DNA from 2 places in the Peribacillus sp. NPDC097284 genome. Region 2 is predicted to be linked to the other one. Evidence: riboswitches for the same ligand, from Rfam matches in the RefSeq annotation. Region 2 holds a riboswitch; the other holds the start of a gene.
The links. A riboswitch is a leader RNA that binds a small molecule or an ion and turns the genes downstream of it on or off. The one in region 2 is predicted to bind preQ1.
Positions count from the first base shown of each region.

Region 1 (7,678 bases), on a different contig from region 2:
ACCGGTGCAACCCAACAACGAAAAGGCTTTTTTGAAATAGCCGGAAATGGAACCCTTTTCCTTGATGAAATTGCTGATGCCAGTCCAGCCATCCAAGTCAAGCTTCTGCGGGTCTTGGAAACTAGGGAATTTATGCGGGTCGGAAGCAGTGGGACATTACGGACCAACGCACGATTGGTAGCTGCCACTAATGAAAATCTTCAGCAAGCAGTAGAAAACAATAAGTTTCGGGAGGATCTATTTTACCGCCTGAATGTTGTCACTCTTGAAGTACCAGCATTACGTCATAGAAAAGAGGATATCCCTCTCCTTGTCGAGCATCTGGTCGAAAGGAATGGTCAGGCAGATGTATCCTTTTCACAAGAGGCTATCGAAAAATTACAGCTATACGACTGGCCCGGAAATATACGTGAGCTATCTAATACCGTGATGAGAACCTTAACCCTCGCAGATCATGGACAGGATATCACTGCGGACGATATCGTTCTCCCTACCCATCAGGTCATTTCACCCAAGAAACAAGCTACAATGGATCTTCACTCTCCTGAAAACCCTCTCGAAGAATGGCGGAAGAAACTTGTAGCCGATTTTAATGAAAAAGATGAGCTGACGCTTGAAAACATACTCTTGGAAATCAAACAGTTCGAATCTACCATCGAAAAAGAGCTCGTCCTGCAAACCCTTCAAAAAACGTATGGAAACCGGAATGAAGCCGCCAAGCGCCTACAGATTTCAATGAGGAAATTACGTTATATACTAAATGAAAAAAAACATACCTGACTCGTATATGAACAAGGGTGCCCCCATTAATAGGACACCCTTTCATTTGTTTCTATTCCAATGTTAAAACGATACGACCGTTAATTTCACCCTTTTCCATCATTTTAAACACATCATTGATTTCATCAAGCGGTCTTGTTTCAATATTCGTCCGTACTTTTCCATCTGCCGCAAATTGAAGAGATTCTTGTAAATCTTTTCTTGTACCAACGATTGAACCTCGCACCGTTACCCCATTTAATACCGTATCAAAAATAGGGATAGGAAGTTCATCATTCGGCAATCCGACCACGACGAGTGTTCCGCCTCTTTTGACTGAACTGTAAGCCTGTTCAAATGCTTTTTTCGTTACGGCAACAGAAATAGCTGCTTGTACGCCACCAACTTTATCCTTAATTGCTTGAACGGGATCATTCTTCAACCCATTCACTGTATAATCCGCTCCTAGTTCTTTTGCCAGCTCAAGCTTATCATCTTGAATATCGACGGCAATGACATTGAATCCCATCGCCTTCGCATATTGAAGCGCAACATGCCCAAGTCCGCCAATACCATAGATTGCGACCCAGTCCCCTGGTTTTGCTTCTGAAACCTTAAGCGCTTTATACGTCGTCACACCTGCACAGAAAATTGGGGAGACCTCGGCAAAATCTAGCCCTTCCGGAACCTTGACAACATATTTTGCCGGTGCCTTACAATATTCCGCATATCCTCCGTCCACCGAATATCCTGCATTCAGTTGATCCAAGCAGAGCGTTTCACGGCCCGTCAAACAGTATTCACAGTCGCCACATGCCGAATAAAGCCATGGAATCCCTACTCGGTCACCGACTTTCAATGTTGTGACGCCCTCTGCTACCCTCTCGATAATCCCTACTCCTTCATGTCCAGGAATAAGCGGGAGCTTTGGCTTCACCGGCCAGTCGCCATGTGCTGCATGTAAATCCGTGTGACATACGCCACATGCCTTAATTTTAACTAAAATCTCACCATACTCTAAATCCGGAATCGGTACATCCTTTATTTCAAGCTCTTGTTTAAATTCATTGACGACCGCTGCCTTCATTGTTTTAACATCCTTCAATGTTTTCGATTCCACCGTACTTGTCCCCTGATTTACATTCATGATTCTATTCCTCCCTTAGGTCCGTGTTTTTCTCACTTCCACTTATTTATAATGCAAGTGCCATGCCAAACAGAAAAGTGCAATCAAGTTAGGTTCAAACATAAATCCTAGCCGAAAATTCGGCCCATTATGACAGAAATCCGGCTCAATGATGACGAAAACCAGTTCGTATATTGCTGGAAAAATGGTTCACCCTATAAAGAGGAGGTGTACAATGGACACATTTGAAGAAGCCTATGAATCCTACAAACAACAAGGAACGCCACAAGCGAACCAACAAGGTGGGAACGACAAAGAAGAAATTGTCGCCGTACGGAAGAATGAAGAGGATAATATCATCGCCATCAAGACAAATACCGGAAGGGAACTGGACTATCCCACCGCTCTTTCAGAAGCCAAGGCTGGTGCACTCGCAAACGTAGATGTCTTTCATAAATATGGTCGGGACATTTTGCGAAGTGAGCCTGATGGCATTAAAGAAAATAATCTGGATGAACTGCCTGAATTTTAAAGACCGAGAAAAGCTGCCTTCCATTCAGGCAGCTTTTTTCCGCAACAAAAAAAGAACCGCATACTAACAGGTTCTCCTAACGACTTCCTCAAGGTTTTCCGGGATATTGAAAATGGAGCAACCAGCACTCTCCCTTTTTCTCCAATCCTTCTATCTGTTTACCATTCATAATGATAGGACTCAGATATTTCCAGCAAGCGGCCACAGATTTCGACCACTTCTATGATTTCAATCCAAGACATATCCATCCCAAGTTCATTAGCATGCGAAATCTTATCCCGTAACTTCCTGATGGCATTGGCATCTTTCTTCCCTTTACTTTTGGATGGGATTTGAAAAAATGTTCTCAACTCTTTATCTTTATGAATAATGTCGAATTTATCGCTAATTTGTAGACATTCAATTAAATTAATCTCCTCATTTTTCTCCATTCTCCTTTCATATAATTCACTTGCCTTATGTAGACGATCCTCACTAATCATCGGATACCAGCTTTCACCCCCGAATCGATGCATGATAATATCACTAAGTCTCATTTCCAATAAAGTGATATAGCCAAAAATCAGCATCCTGATTGGTGGTTTTTGGAGGTCGGCATGCGTGATTAACTTTTTGATTGAATTATTCTCTAACACGAATACCCTCGTTTTCTTCTTAAAAATGCCTAACAATTGGATCAAGGGCGTTGAATCCGATACAAGTTCCCTTGGGGAAAAGAGCTTCATATAATCCGAAATGTTCCCTTCGCCAAGTTCATGTCTATCGATATAACCAACGATTTCCCCCTGGTCTTTCACGGCCAATGTATCAAAGTGTTTTTCCTCCATTACATTTTTGATATCAATGGCCGATTCATCTTTTCCACAAAACTCAAACTCTTGGGCTATGCTTCTGACCGTGATATTTTCCTCATATAGATTTTTAAGACTGTGATAACTACTATTATTGTTTTTGTACTCTACATTGGACATCCATGACCCTCCATCATTAGCATTCTATCCTAATTCATTAGAACCTAATAACTCCCCACTATCAGAAATAAGTCCACATGAAGTGGACTTTATTCCTTCATTCAAATGATATGTTTCTGCATATCTTCATTCACTTCTTGTTCCCAGTCCTTGCAAACATCTACCCAGTCCTTTGCTTTTGAGAATTGAAATAAATCCCCGAGTGAAAGTTCAATGGCTGAGTTCGCGCTCCCGCAAGCCGGGAAAACTGTCTCAAACCGTTTCATCGAAACATCCAAGTAAACATCCAGTTCATTTGCCAATCCAAATGGGCAGACACCCCCGATTGCATGTCCGGTCTGTTCAAGAACTTCTTCTGGAGATAACATCCTTGCCTTGAACCCAAACATTTTCCGGAATTTCTTATTATCGACTTTCGCATCTCCAGCGGCCACGACCAAAATTGCTTGGTCTCCTTCTCCCCTAAATGACAACGTTTTGGCAATGCGCGCGGGTATAACCCCGATTGTCTCCGCAGCTTGGTTTACTGTGGCACTAGATGTTTTGAATTCCATCACATCATGTTCCCTGTTCCATTGTTTAAAGTGGGCCCTAACACTCTCGATTGACATTTACTTTCATCCCTTTCCTTTAACTCTTTTTATGAATCGTACCATTCTTCACTATAGTAAAGCAAAATCTCTTTCCTTTATTCTAAATATTCAATATTTCGCATAAAATCTTGAAATTGACGAAAGAGGCCAAAATACGATACTATTAAACTTCGGGCAAAAGCCTAACGTGGTTCGTAACCATCCCACGATAAAAAACTAGGGAGAGAAAAATATGAATATTCGTACGCTCGCGATAAATGGTCTATTGGCTGCCATCTATATCGCTGTCTCATTCGTGCTTCAGCCGATTATGTTTGGGGTGCTTCAATTCCGCATTCCCGAAATGTTGAATCATCTTATTGTATTTAATAAGAAATATATATCCGGCATAGTCGTCGGTGTGTTCATATCGAACCTTTTCTTTTCACAGTTAGGGGCATATGACTTGATTTTTGGGGTCGGGCAATCTCTGATAGCCTTATTGCTTGTCATCTTTTCTTCCCGTTTCATAACGGGCATTAAGGGTCGAATGGCCATGACCATCATCATATTCACGGTTACGATGTTCCTAATAGCCATAGAATTGAATCTAGTCTTAGGATTGCCATTCTTAATAAGTTGGGCAACAACAGCAGCCGGGGAATTCCTCGTCCTACTGATCGGGGCACCCATCATTTATATGATGAATAAAAGAATTCAATTTGGAAAGTTGCTTTGAACTCACTGTGCATAAAGTAAAAGAACATTCTATATTCAAAGAGCTGTCTGCTACATGCAGCGGCTCTTTTTTTCAACCATACTCAAAAAAATTGATAAATGGTGGTGACTTTTTGCAGAAAAAAATACTGATGTTACTCGTCCTTCTGATTGTAGTAACATTCATCGGGCTAAATTCAGAATTATTCACGATGATTTGGAATAGCGACTTGGAATCCGTGATAGCCATATTGACAGAAAATCTCCTTCTTACCTTTGTAGTGACGTTCGTTTTGATGATCATTCAGAACTCCTTTACTGTCATCCCCCTGATTTTACTTTTAACAATTAATGTAACGATCTTTGGCTTTGCATTCGGGTATCTATGGAGTTGGTTAACAAGCGTGGTCGCGTCAGGAACCATTTTCTATGCTGCCAGGCACTGGTTCCAGTCATTGATTTTAAGAAAGATGGGTACCGACTCGCAGGATTCCGTCAAGGATCATGGGTTTATGTATGTCTTTACCGGTAGAATTTTCCCTTTCATACCGACAAGTTTAATAAACCTTGCAGCTGGAGTTAGTTCCGTCACCTTCAAAGATTTCTTAATGGCAACAGCATTAGGCAATCTCATCTACTTCTTCTTTCTCTCTTTAATTCCATATGGAATTCTTTCCGTAGAGATGAATCAATATACATTGATTGTACTCGGTTTCCTGCTCTTAACCTTTTTCCTTATCTACAAGCGCTTCAAGAAAAAAAAGAACCTATCACTCTTTAAGAAAAACAGGTAACCTTGCTGCCTGTTTTTTTGTGTGGAATCGTATATTTTCAGCCAATAGTTTGTTAAAATGTGTATGTATTTCAGCTTTGAAATGTCGGAGAATTCAGGGAGACCCATATGCCGAGACGTATCATATTAGTAATCTACATTCTTTCTGGAATGACCACATTACTTGTTTTCAATTACTATTTAATGAATTCCTTGAATACTAAAGAGGCGTTCCTTCAACTCCAGCGAGCAGAAGGGTTCATCTTTGTCCTATTAATCGGTTTGATTTTATTTCTCTACTTATCTAAAAGAGAAGAGTTCAAACAACTAAAAGAAGAAGAACAACTTCGAAGTACCCTTATTAACTCAATGGTAGACTTTGTGAATTTTAAGGATGGAGAAGGTAGATGGCTAGAATCGAATACGTTTGGACTTCAGTTATTCCAATTGGAGAATGTGGACTATAAAGGAAAAAAAGATAGCGAGCTTGCCGAGTACTCCCAATTCTACAGAGATTCATTGATTTACTGTGAAGATTCCGATCAAGAAACATGGGCAATGAAGAAGATTACGCGTTGTGAGGAGAATATTCCACTGCCAAACGGTCATTTTAAGACCTTCGATACCATCAAAGTCCCATTATTTCATGAAGATGGTTCACGAAAAGGGTTAGTAGTCATAGGTAGGGATATTTCAGAAAGAATTGCCGCGGAAAGTCAATTGCTTGCTAGTGAACAGCGTTATAAGTCTTTGTTTGATCACAACCCTTCCCCCATGTTAATGCTTGATTTGAAAGGAACCATCACAAACGTCAATCCAAGATTTGAAACCGTCACTGGATTCCGTAAAGGTGAAGTTCAAGGGGACCCTTTTATTGATTTGGATTTTTCCGCAGAAGCTAAAGAGCTCATCCAATCATCCTGTCAATATGTCGTGGAAAATCAGAAGGGGATTAAAAAAGGAAAAGATATAGCGCTTGTTACCAAATACGGGAATTCCATTTTACTTTCTTGTACTTTTGTTCCCATGTTAGTGGGCAAAGAATTAGCCGGTATCATTACGTATGCAAAAGACGTAACACAAATTCGTGAAACAGAAAGACGCTTACGAAAATCCGAGAAACTTTCGATCATCGGTGAACTTGCAGCAAGTGTTGCTCATGAAGTGCGCAACCCTTTAACGTCCTTAAAAGGGTTCGTTCAACTCCTGAAAAAAAACGACCAACCCCATGATCAATATTACACCATCATGCTTAGCGAATTAGACCGAATCAACTTAATCGTTAGCGAATTGCTTGTCCTAGCAAAGCCTCAGGAAATCATGTTCAGTCAAAATCAGATCGTAGAATTGATCGATGAAGTCAGAGCCTTGCTTCTTGTAGAAGCCGATTCTTCTTCCGCTCAAATTTCTATCGAGGTAAAAAACGATATACCGCTTATTTTATGCGAAGCAAACCAGCTGAAACAAGTATTCATCAACATGGTCAAAAATGCTCTGGAAGCAACAGCATCCCATATTTCGATAGAAATTGAGCATATTAACCATTCCATTTCCGTTACAATCAAGGATAATGGCTGTGGAATCGAGAAAGATCGCATGAAACATCTCGGGGAGCCCTTTTTTTCATCTAAAGAAAAAGGGACTGGGCTTGGACTGACCGTAAGTTGCCGAATTATCGAAGCGCACCAAGGAAAAGTACACTTTAGTAGCAAACTAAACCATGGTACCGAAGTTAAAATTGAATTGCCGATATATAAATAGGATAAGTACTTGTTTACTTGTCCTATTTTGTTGTGTTCGGGATATAAGTAAACGTCCCCATACACACGATTGAACCGGCCAAAATCACCTTCTCGCCTTTTTTATCTTTTTCAACGTACTCCCCCCTACATTTCCTGTAATATGGTAAGGTCAGAGTACCATGGTAAGCTTAATTATTTCTTAATGATGCATAATAGGAAATAGAATAATTAGCTTATAGATCAAGAAAATGTAGAGAGATTCTCTTCATTTTTTCACTGTTATTTCACATTTTCATTTTATACTAGTTCATAGAAGTACTAAGAAAGGTTGCTGGCACAACAAAATGAAGAATTACATATGGCTGTTCGTCAGTCTACTTGCCTTGTTTATCTTACCGGTAACGGCCTTTGGCCATGCATCCATTTTGAGCTCGAATCCTAGCCCAAATGAGAGCTTGGATACTATACCTGAAAAGATCAGCATTCA
Region 1 is NZ_JBIWCZ010000004.1:290,282-297,959, forward strand. It holds gene ACIQXU_RS11310 (sigma-54-dependent transcriptional regulator) at 1-780, shown strand, start outside; gene adhP (alcohol dehydrogenase AdhP) at 833-1,846, opposite strand; gene ACIQXU_RS11320 (DUF3892 domain-containing protein) at 2,121-2,417, shown strand; gene ACIQXU_RS11325 (hypothetical protein) at 2,576-3,388, opposite strand; gene ACIQXU_RS11330 (YbaK/EbsC family protein) at 3,490-3,999, opposite strand; PreQ1 riboswitch class I at 4,163-4,207, shown strand; gene ACIQXU_RS11335 (QueT transporter family protein) at 4,214-4,699, shown strand; gene ACIQXU_RS11340 (TVP38/TMEM64 family protein) at 4,812-5,471, shown strand; gene ACIQXU_RS11345 (ATP-binding protein) at 5,579-7,210, shown strand; gene ACIQXU_RS11350 (copper resistance protein CopC) at 7,536-7,678, shown strand, end outside.
Region 1: another riboswitch for preQ1. It lies ahead of ACIQXU_RS11335 (QueT transporter family protein); the one in region 2 lies ahead of ACIQXU_RS03510 (VUT family protein).

Region 2 (7,678 bases):
CTTAAAAAGGGCTTTGAATATCAATTATTCGACTTGACCAATGCCTCAAGGGTCAATCATGATCTTTCCGTCCTGTCATGGGATAAGCAGGTGAAAGTGACGGCCCAAGATCACAGTAAAGACATGGCCGTCAACCAATACTTTAACCATACTAATCTTGATGGGGAATCCCCCTTCGATCGGATGGAAAGTGACAAAATCTCTTTCCGCATGGCCGGAGAGAACCTTGCCGCTGGTCAGAACAGCAGTATCTTCGCCCACGAAGGCTTAATGAATTCCATCGGTCACAGGGAAAATAAATTACAAAAAGACTTTTCTTCACTGGGAGTGGGCGTCGCCTTTGAAGAAGATGAAAAGCCGTATTACACAGAAAACTATTTAAAAAGATAAGCCACTTTACATGCCGTAATCAGGAAAAGCCTGATCGGCTTTTTTATTTTCTTTAATATTCTGTTAATTTAACATTTTAACTTGACTCCTACTTTATCACTGTAAGATAATACATAAGAGTAATAACATGGAAAAAAGACAGGATAACAGCCGCATCACTACATAGGAAAATGAGTAATGACACTCACGAATAAAGGCCCCATTTACGAAAAGCCTAATGAATATAAGGGAGCCCTGACAAAAAACATCCGGAAAGTCACATAGAAGAAATTGAAAAGTACGGAACAGCACTAAAACCCAAGAAGTCATTTTACTCTCTAACTTGCGCTGCTCTGGGTGAAAATAAAAAATACAAGAGGTAGATTGGGAGGGTGATCATGGAATCCGGGAACAGATTGAAACAGGAGCAACTCGATAAAATATGGCTGGCACTTATATTGGAAGCCAAAAGAATTGGCCTAACGATAGAACAGGTCAAGAAATTCATCGAGAAGAACTCAAGTGACGAGCCTGCCCAAAAAATTCGTTAAAAAGGGGCTGTCTAATAAGTCCTTACTCCAGTGAACTTCGCAAAAATAAAGAGGCAGAAATGTTGTTAAATCAACGTTTCTGCTTTTTACATATTCAATTTCGGTGTAATTACCCCTTTTGGGACAGCCCTTTTTTTTCATTTTTACATCTAAATCAGTCAAACGCTCATACTAATTCTTAGATAACAAAAAACAAGGACGTGAGCTTAGATGGATTTTTTCTACAGCCAAGACACACTTACTACAATTCAGTGGATTTTGAGAGCCATCATATCATTCCTTTTTTTACTCTTTGCAGTTAAATTGATGGGGCGCCGGGCCATTTCTCAGTTAAGGTTGATTGACTTTTTAATGGCACTGATCATTGGAAATATTCTTGCCCACCCATTATCTGATGAACAGTTAGGCTTAAAGGGACCGATGATCACGTCAGTCGTACTAGTTATTTTATATATAATCAGTGTATTTGTGAGTCTTCATTGGGGCAGACTCCGAAATTTTTTTGAAAGCCCTCCTTTGCCTCTTATAGAAAACGGACAAGTCATCCATAAAAACTTAGTCAAAGCACGAATTTCTATCGATATTATTTTATCCGAATTAAGAAAGGCAAAAATTGAAGAAATTCAAAAAGTTGCTTTGGCATTTTGGGAACCTGATGGGACTATTTCGTTCTTCTTACTTCCCCAATACCAATCAGTGACCCCTGGTGATATAAAGTTGACCACAAAGCCATTTTCTTTTCCTATAACCATTATTAAGGAGGGAAAGATTGATTTTCACGAATTAAACCGAGTGGGTAAAGATGAAGGATGGCTGAAAAGGAAAGTAACCATGTACAATGCGGACATAACCGATATCTTATTGGCAACTATCGATACTAACGGGAACGTGAAAGTGTTCTTATACAGCTGAATTTCATCAGACAGAAGATTTACATTTAGAAAAAGGCCGCCCAATTTAACTGGCAGCCTTCCCACTTTACCAAATCAAGTTATTTAAAAACCGATGAACATCTTCATAAACTTGCTCCCGCTCTTTCCCCAATGTGATGATATGCCCTGATTGCTCATACCATATCAATTGCCTATGTTGCGTATCGACATCATTGAAGATCATGGGTGCACTTTCCGTATAGTCGGAATCGTCCAACCGGCCCTGTTGAACAAGAGTCGGTGCCGTAATCAAATCTAAATTTTCACTAGTATCTTCTATGATATGCAAAACATCTTTCAACGAGTGCATAGGCTCTTTTTCTAACCGTTTTATTTCTGCATCGATTTGGTCTGGGTCTTTGCCTTCGAATTTTTTGTAGGCCCTGGCATAACTGATCATACGATTATGTAATCGACTCACGTCTCTCCCTTTCATCGGGGCACACATGGAAACGACACCTTTCACAGGGAATTCCGTTCCCACTTTTAAAGAGAAGACCCCACCGAGGGAAATCCCGACAACGGCGATATCCTCGTACCCTTCTTCTTTAAGGAAACGGTACCCATCCACTACGTTTTTCCACCATTCCTTTGGACCTGTATGGATGAGTTCCTCAGCTGGCAATCCATGACCTTTATATAGAGGTGCGTGGCAGGTATAGTCACGGTCATTGAGATAACGACCCAACTTCTTCATATCTGCTGTGCTTCCAGTAAATCCGTGAAGTAAGAGAACTGCTCTCTCTCCACCTTTGTATGTGAATGACTCAGGTGCAATGACTTTCATACTATCTGCTCCTTTTCCTCAAGTTGTATATATTGAAATTTCTGATAAAATCATTAACTATTTAAAAGAATCACCATTACCCCGATTATAGTACCTATGCCTTAATTAGGACAAGTGATGCGGTCCGAAGGACATTTTACTATGACTGGTTTTATTTAGCAATCTAAATTTTCCTTTTTCTAGTTCAGGAATGATGTACCTTATATTTCGAGGTACATCGTGTTAATAAAAAGGTACGTAATCTTATTATCGATAACCTTGTTTGACTCTTCGCAGTGATTCGAATAGGACAGGCATCTAATTTTCTATAAAAAAAGAAAACCCGTTTAACAACGGGTTTTTTGTTTACTCGCATTCTCTCGATTCTAGCTTATCAAGGTTATGCTTTCTGTAGTTGGCACAAGAAAGCTTCAAGCATTCTCCCTGGACTTGCGGACCATATTTCTCGCGAAAAGCCTCCAAGCAATAGCACTTATCTTCTTCTTTAGTATCATCCACCAAGCGCATTCCCTCCATTATTGATCCGCTTTTCAAGCCTTACATGGATTTTCCCCAATAGAATGGCCCCCATTGACTGAATGACCGTTTTGACAATAATCTGACCAACAATCGCGGCAGGTACAGAGGACCACGGCAAGATGTTCGCCCCCAGTGGACTAAGCCCAATCACCACAAATATTGCCGAATCGAAAAATCCTCCAACTACCCCTGAGTAAAATACCCTCCAACTTAATGGTAGCTTCAATCGAGTATATATTTCCGTATCTGCCGTTTCAGCCACCACGAATGAAAGGGCGGAAGCAAATACGATTAATAATGTATCGCCTAACAAGAATGATACACTGGCTGATAAAAGTAATGCCAGGATAATGCACAGATAAGTCCTTGCCCTGCCAAATTTATTTTGAACTAAATCACGGAAGATGAAGGTCCCTCCGATCAACAATGTCCCCATCGGGATGATGAACATACCAAATTGCAATGGCATAAATGCGGCTGTGACCACATTCGCGGTCACAATGGACAATAAATACAATAGAACTCTTAACATTTCTTACAATCTCCTTTTATAGGAAAAAACAGCACCCTAAGAAAGAGTGCTGTTCTCCTTAGTTTTTTTGAGAGGGTAGCTAGAACCTCTTCCGCCTCAAGCGGATTATCTTTTTTCCTTTTTTATCTTATCTTGGATACGGGGGTAAATCAAGGTTAAAAGTACCCCCTCACGTATCTAAATGTAAAGAACATATAATAGAAGAGAAACGGCATTCAATAGAAAGTATGACTTCCCCACCCTTTTCCTTACACGCCCCGTTTATTTCCCCAGATATACGTATGCAGCTGGGGGAGCACCTTCACATCATTCAGTTCGTCATCGGCAATCACCCGATTAATTAACTGTTCATATTTTCCCAACAGTTCACTGACCAGCTGCCGATCGTCCGTCGTCACGCTGTCATCATTGCCTACCTGCAGGTAATAAGGAATGCCTGGATAGCGGGCATGTACATTCTTCGCATATTGATAATCAGCTTCATCAAATACGACAATCTTCAAAGAGATTTGATTTTCATCCCTTCTATTGGAAAGCTTGGATAGGATATCATCAAGCACTTCAAAATCGGTCTTCATCCTTGAACTTGGCGGTTTTGGTGATATCGTCAGTTCATCAATATCGAGAAACCAATCCTGCCACCGGCTACCTTGTGTCTCCACGCCAATTCTGATGTTCTTCTCTTTTAAAAGGGTGATTAACTCAGCCATATTCTTCAAGAGGCCGGGATTGCCCCCGGATATCGTCACGAAGGAGAAACCCTTGCCTCCCTTGAGTTTTAGCTCCTCCCATATTTCTTCAGCTGTCATCTGGACGATATCTTCCTTTCCTGTCCCATCCCAAGTGAAGGCGGAATCACACCAAGCACATGAATAGTCGCACCCAGCTGTCCGGACGAACATCGTCTTTTGCCCGATGACCATGCCTTCCCCTTGAATGGTCGGCCCGAAGATTTCCATGACGGGCAGCTTACTCACAGTTCATCCACTCCCGTCTTGCTTCAGCATAACTCGTCGGCGTTTCATAAAGACGGACAAATTCAACCCTAGCCCCTTTATAGTCCTTGTTTTGCAGGGCATCAGCCATCTTTTCATAAATCCAGACGACGATATTTTCAGCTGTTGTATTCATAAGTGGCAGCGTTTCATTCAAATAGCGGTGGTCAAGATGAATGTCGATTTCTTTTTTCCAGATTTCTTTGATGTCGCCAAAGTCGATCATCAACCCACGGGAATCATTATAGCCGCTTATGCCAAAAATGACTTTATACGTATGGCCATGCAGATTCTTGCATTTCCCTTCATAATCATGAAGATGATGAGCTGCATCAAACGTGAATTCCTTGCTCACGAGCACCCGTCTTTGATGATAGTTCAATTGATTACGATGAATGTCCTGTTCTATTTTTTGAAGCTTATCGACAATCTTGAACCCATACATTATAGGTTCACCTGCCGTCTAATCACATAGTCATCCAGACCCTTTTTTCGAAGCTTGCATGCCGGACACTCCCCACAGCCATCTGCTATGATTCCGTTATAACAAGTCAGCGTCTTTTCACGAACGAAATCAAAGGCACCCAGTTGATCTGCCATTTCCCATGTTTCTTCTTTATTCAGCCACATAAGCGGCGTATCTATAACAAAAGACTGATCCATTGAGAGATTCAAAGTGACATTCAACGATTTAATGAACACATCCCGGCAGTCTGGATATCCGCTAAAGTCCGTCTCACAAACACCGGTTACAATATGCTTCGCCCCAATTTGGCTTGCAAGCACTCCTGCGAATGACAAGAACAGTAAATTCCTTCCCGATACGAATGTAGACGGTAACTCCCCTTCTTCCCCGTCCGCCACAGCAATGTCACTTCTCGTCAACGCGTTCGGCGCCAACTGGTTCAACAACGACATATCCAAAACATGATGGGGGATGTCCAGTTCCTTTGCAATATTCCGCGCACAATCAATTTCCAAGCTATGACGCTGATTATAATCAAACGTCACTGCCTCCACTTCCGAAAAATGCTTCATGGCCCAGAATAAACACGTCGTACTGTCTTGTCCCCCACTAAACACCACTACTGCCTTTTCTTTCTTCAACATTATGAAAAACTCCTTTTTTACGGAAAAAAGCAGCACCCTAAGAATAGAGTGCTGCTTTTCCTTAGTTTTTTTGAGAGGGTAGCTAGAACCTCTTCCGCCTAAAGCGGCTTATAATCTTTTCTCTATAATCATAACGCAATATATGGAATCATATCAATATATTCCATAAAAACAAAGAGATTCCCTGTCTTTTCAGCCCAATTTCCCCTTTTCTCTTTAAATATCGGTCCCCATTTCCGATAAACAGAAGGTAAACTAATCTACCGAAAAAGGGGCCGTACACTTGAAAAAGATTAAAACAAAGGTATTGTTAGCATTTATGCTAGTCATATCTTTATGCATCATATTAGGAGCCTATAGTATTTACAGCAGCAATAAGTCTCTTAAACATTCTAGAGATATCATCGACCATGAATTGCCTCTTCTTATTAAAGATGAACAATTACTCTATAACCTTTCGCAAAGAATGGCATTTGTTAGAGGGTATATCCTATTTGGAGATGAACAATATAAAGAGGATTTCCTAGCTTATACCGAAGAAAGCAAACACATACAAGAAGAGCTATTAGCCTTATCCGACTCTGAGAGAACGAAAGAAATCATTGAAACAAGCATTGATTGGAGAACCATGATTGAAGAACGCGTCTTTACCCAGTATGAGCAAGGAGATGAAAAACAGGCGAAAGAAATATTGCTGAATGAAGTAGCGCCCATAAGCACGGAAATAATGGATGGCTTCAAAGAGCTCGCTTCCGAGCGCGAAAAACTGATCGTCACTTCCGGAGAGACCGTCATCAGCAGTGGAAAATCCGTTAAAACGACGAGTATCATTTTATCCATCATTACAGTCATAGCAGGAATTGGCCTTGCCCTTGTGACAGCCAACCTCATTACCAAACCGATCCTAAGGATCCGAGACAGGATGAAGCTAATGGAAAAAGGTGAACTGAACCATGCACCACTTAAGCAGACATCAAACGATGAACTCGGGGAATTGACGTTTTCCACAAACGAGATGCAGAGAAACCTTCGCAATATCATTGAAAACATGCTGAATGTATCCGAATCCGTTACAAGCAAAAGCGAAGAGCTGACCCAATCGGCAAATGAAGTGCAACAAGGAAGCAGTCAAATTGCAACCACTATGTACGAGCTGTCAGAAGGCTCTGAGTCACAAGCCAACCAAGCAACGGAAATCGTCCGTATGGTGGAAGAATTCTCAGGAAAGATCCAAAAGGCACACAGTGAAGGAGAAGAAATTTCCCAAACCTCCACCGAGATCCTGTCCTTAACAAAAGAAGGAACAACCATGATGCACAAATCCGTACAACAAATGCAAACGATTGATAGGATTGTGAAACAGGCAGTCGATGAGGTAAAAGGCCTTGATTCACAATCCCAGGAAATTTCAAAGCTCGTTCAGGTCATACAGGACATTTCCAATCAAACCAACTTACTCGCTTTAAACGCAGCCATTGAGGCGGCACGCGCCGGCGAACATGGAAAAGGATTTGCCGTCGTCGCCGAAGAAGTTCGGAAACTCGCGGAACAAGTTACAGATTCTGTGGGTGACATTACTGGAATTGTTACAGCCATTCAAACAGGTTCTAAAACCGTCGTTCACTCCTTGGAAGATGGATATACACAAGTAGATGAAGGCACCCAACAAATTACCATTACCGGCCAAACCTTTGAAACCATCAATCATTCAGTGGGAGCCATGAGCACAAAATTACAACACATAACCAATGACTTACACTATATCTCTACCAATAGCATAAAAATCAACCAGGCCGTCGAAGACATTGCAGCCGTTTCCGAAGAGTCAGCAGCAGGCATTGAACAAGTATCTGCTTCAGCACAGCAATCCAGCTCTTCAATGG
Region 2 is NZ_JBIWCZ010000001.1:697,008-704,685, forward strand. It holds gene ACIQXU_RS03490 (CAP domain-containing protein) at 1-390, shown strand, start outside; gene ACIQXU_RS03495 (anti-repressor SinI family protein) at 768-920, shown strand; gene ACIQXU_RS03500 (DUF421 domain-containing protein) at 1,131-1,832, shown strand; gene ACIQXU_RS03505 (alpha/beta hydrolase) at 1,899-2,639, opposite strand; gene ACIQXU_RS03510 (VUT family protein) at 3,130-3,690, opposite strand; PreQ1 riboswitch class I at 3,743-3,785, opposite strand; gene queE (7-carboxy-7-deazaguanine synthase QueE) at 3,939-4,667, opposite strand; gene queD (6-carboxytetrahydropterin synthase QueD) at 4,660-5,130, opposite strand; gene queC (7-cyano-7-deazaguanine synthase QueC) at 5,130-5,792, opposite strand; PreQ1 riboswitch class I at 5,851-5,893, opposite strand; gene ACIQXU_RS03530 (methyl-accepting chemotaxis protein) at 6,079-7,678, shown strand, end outside.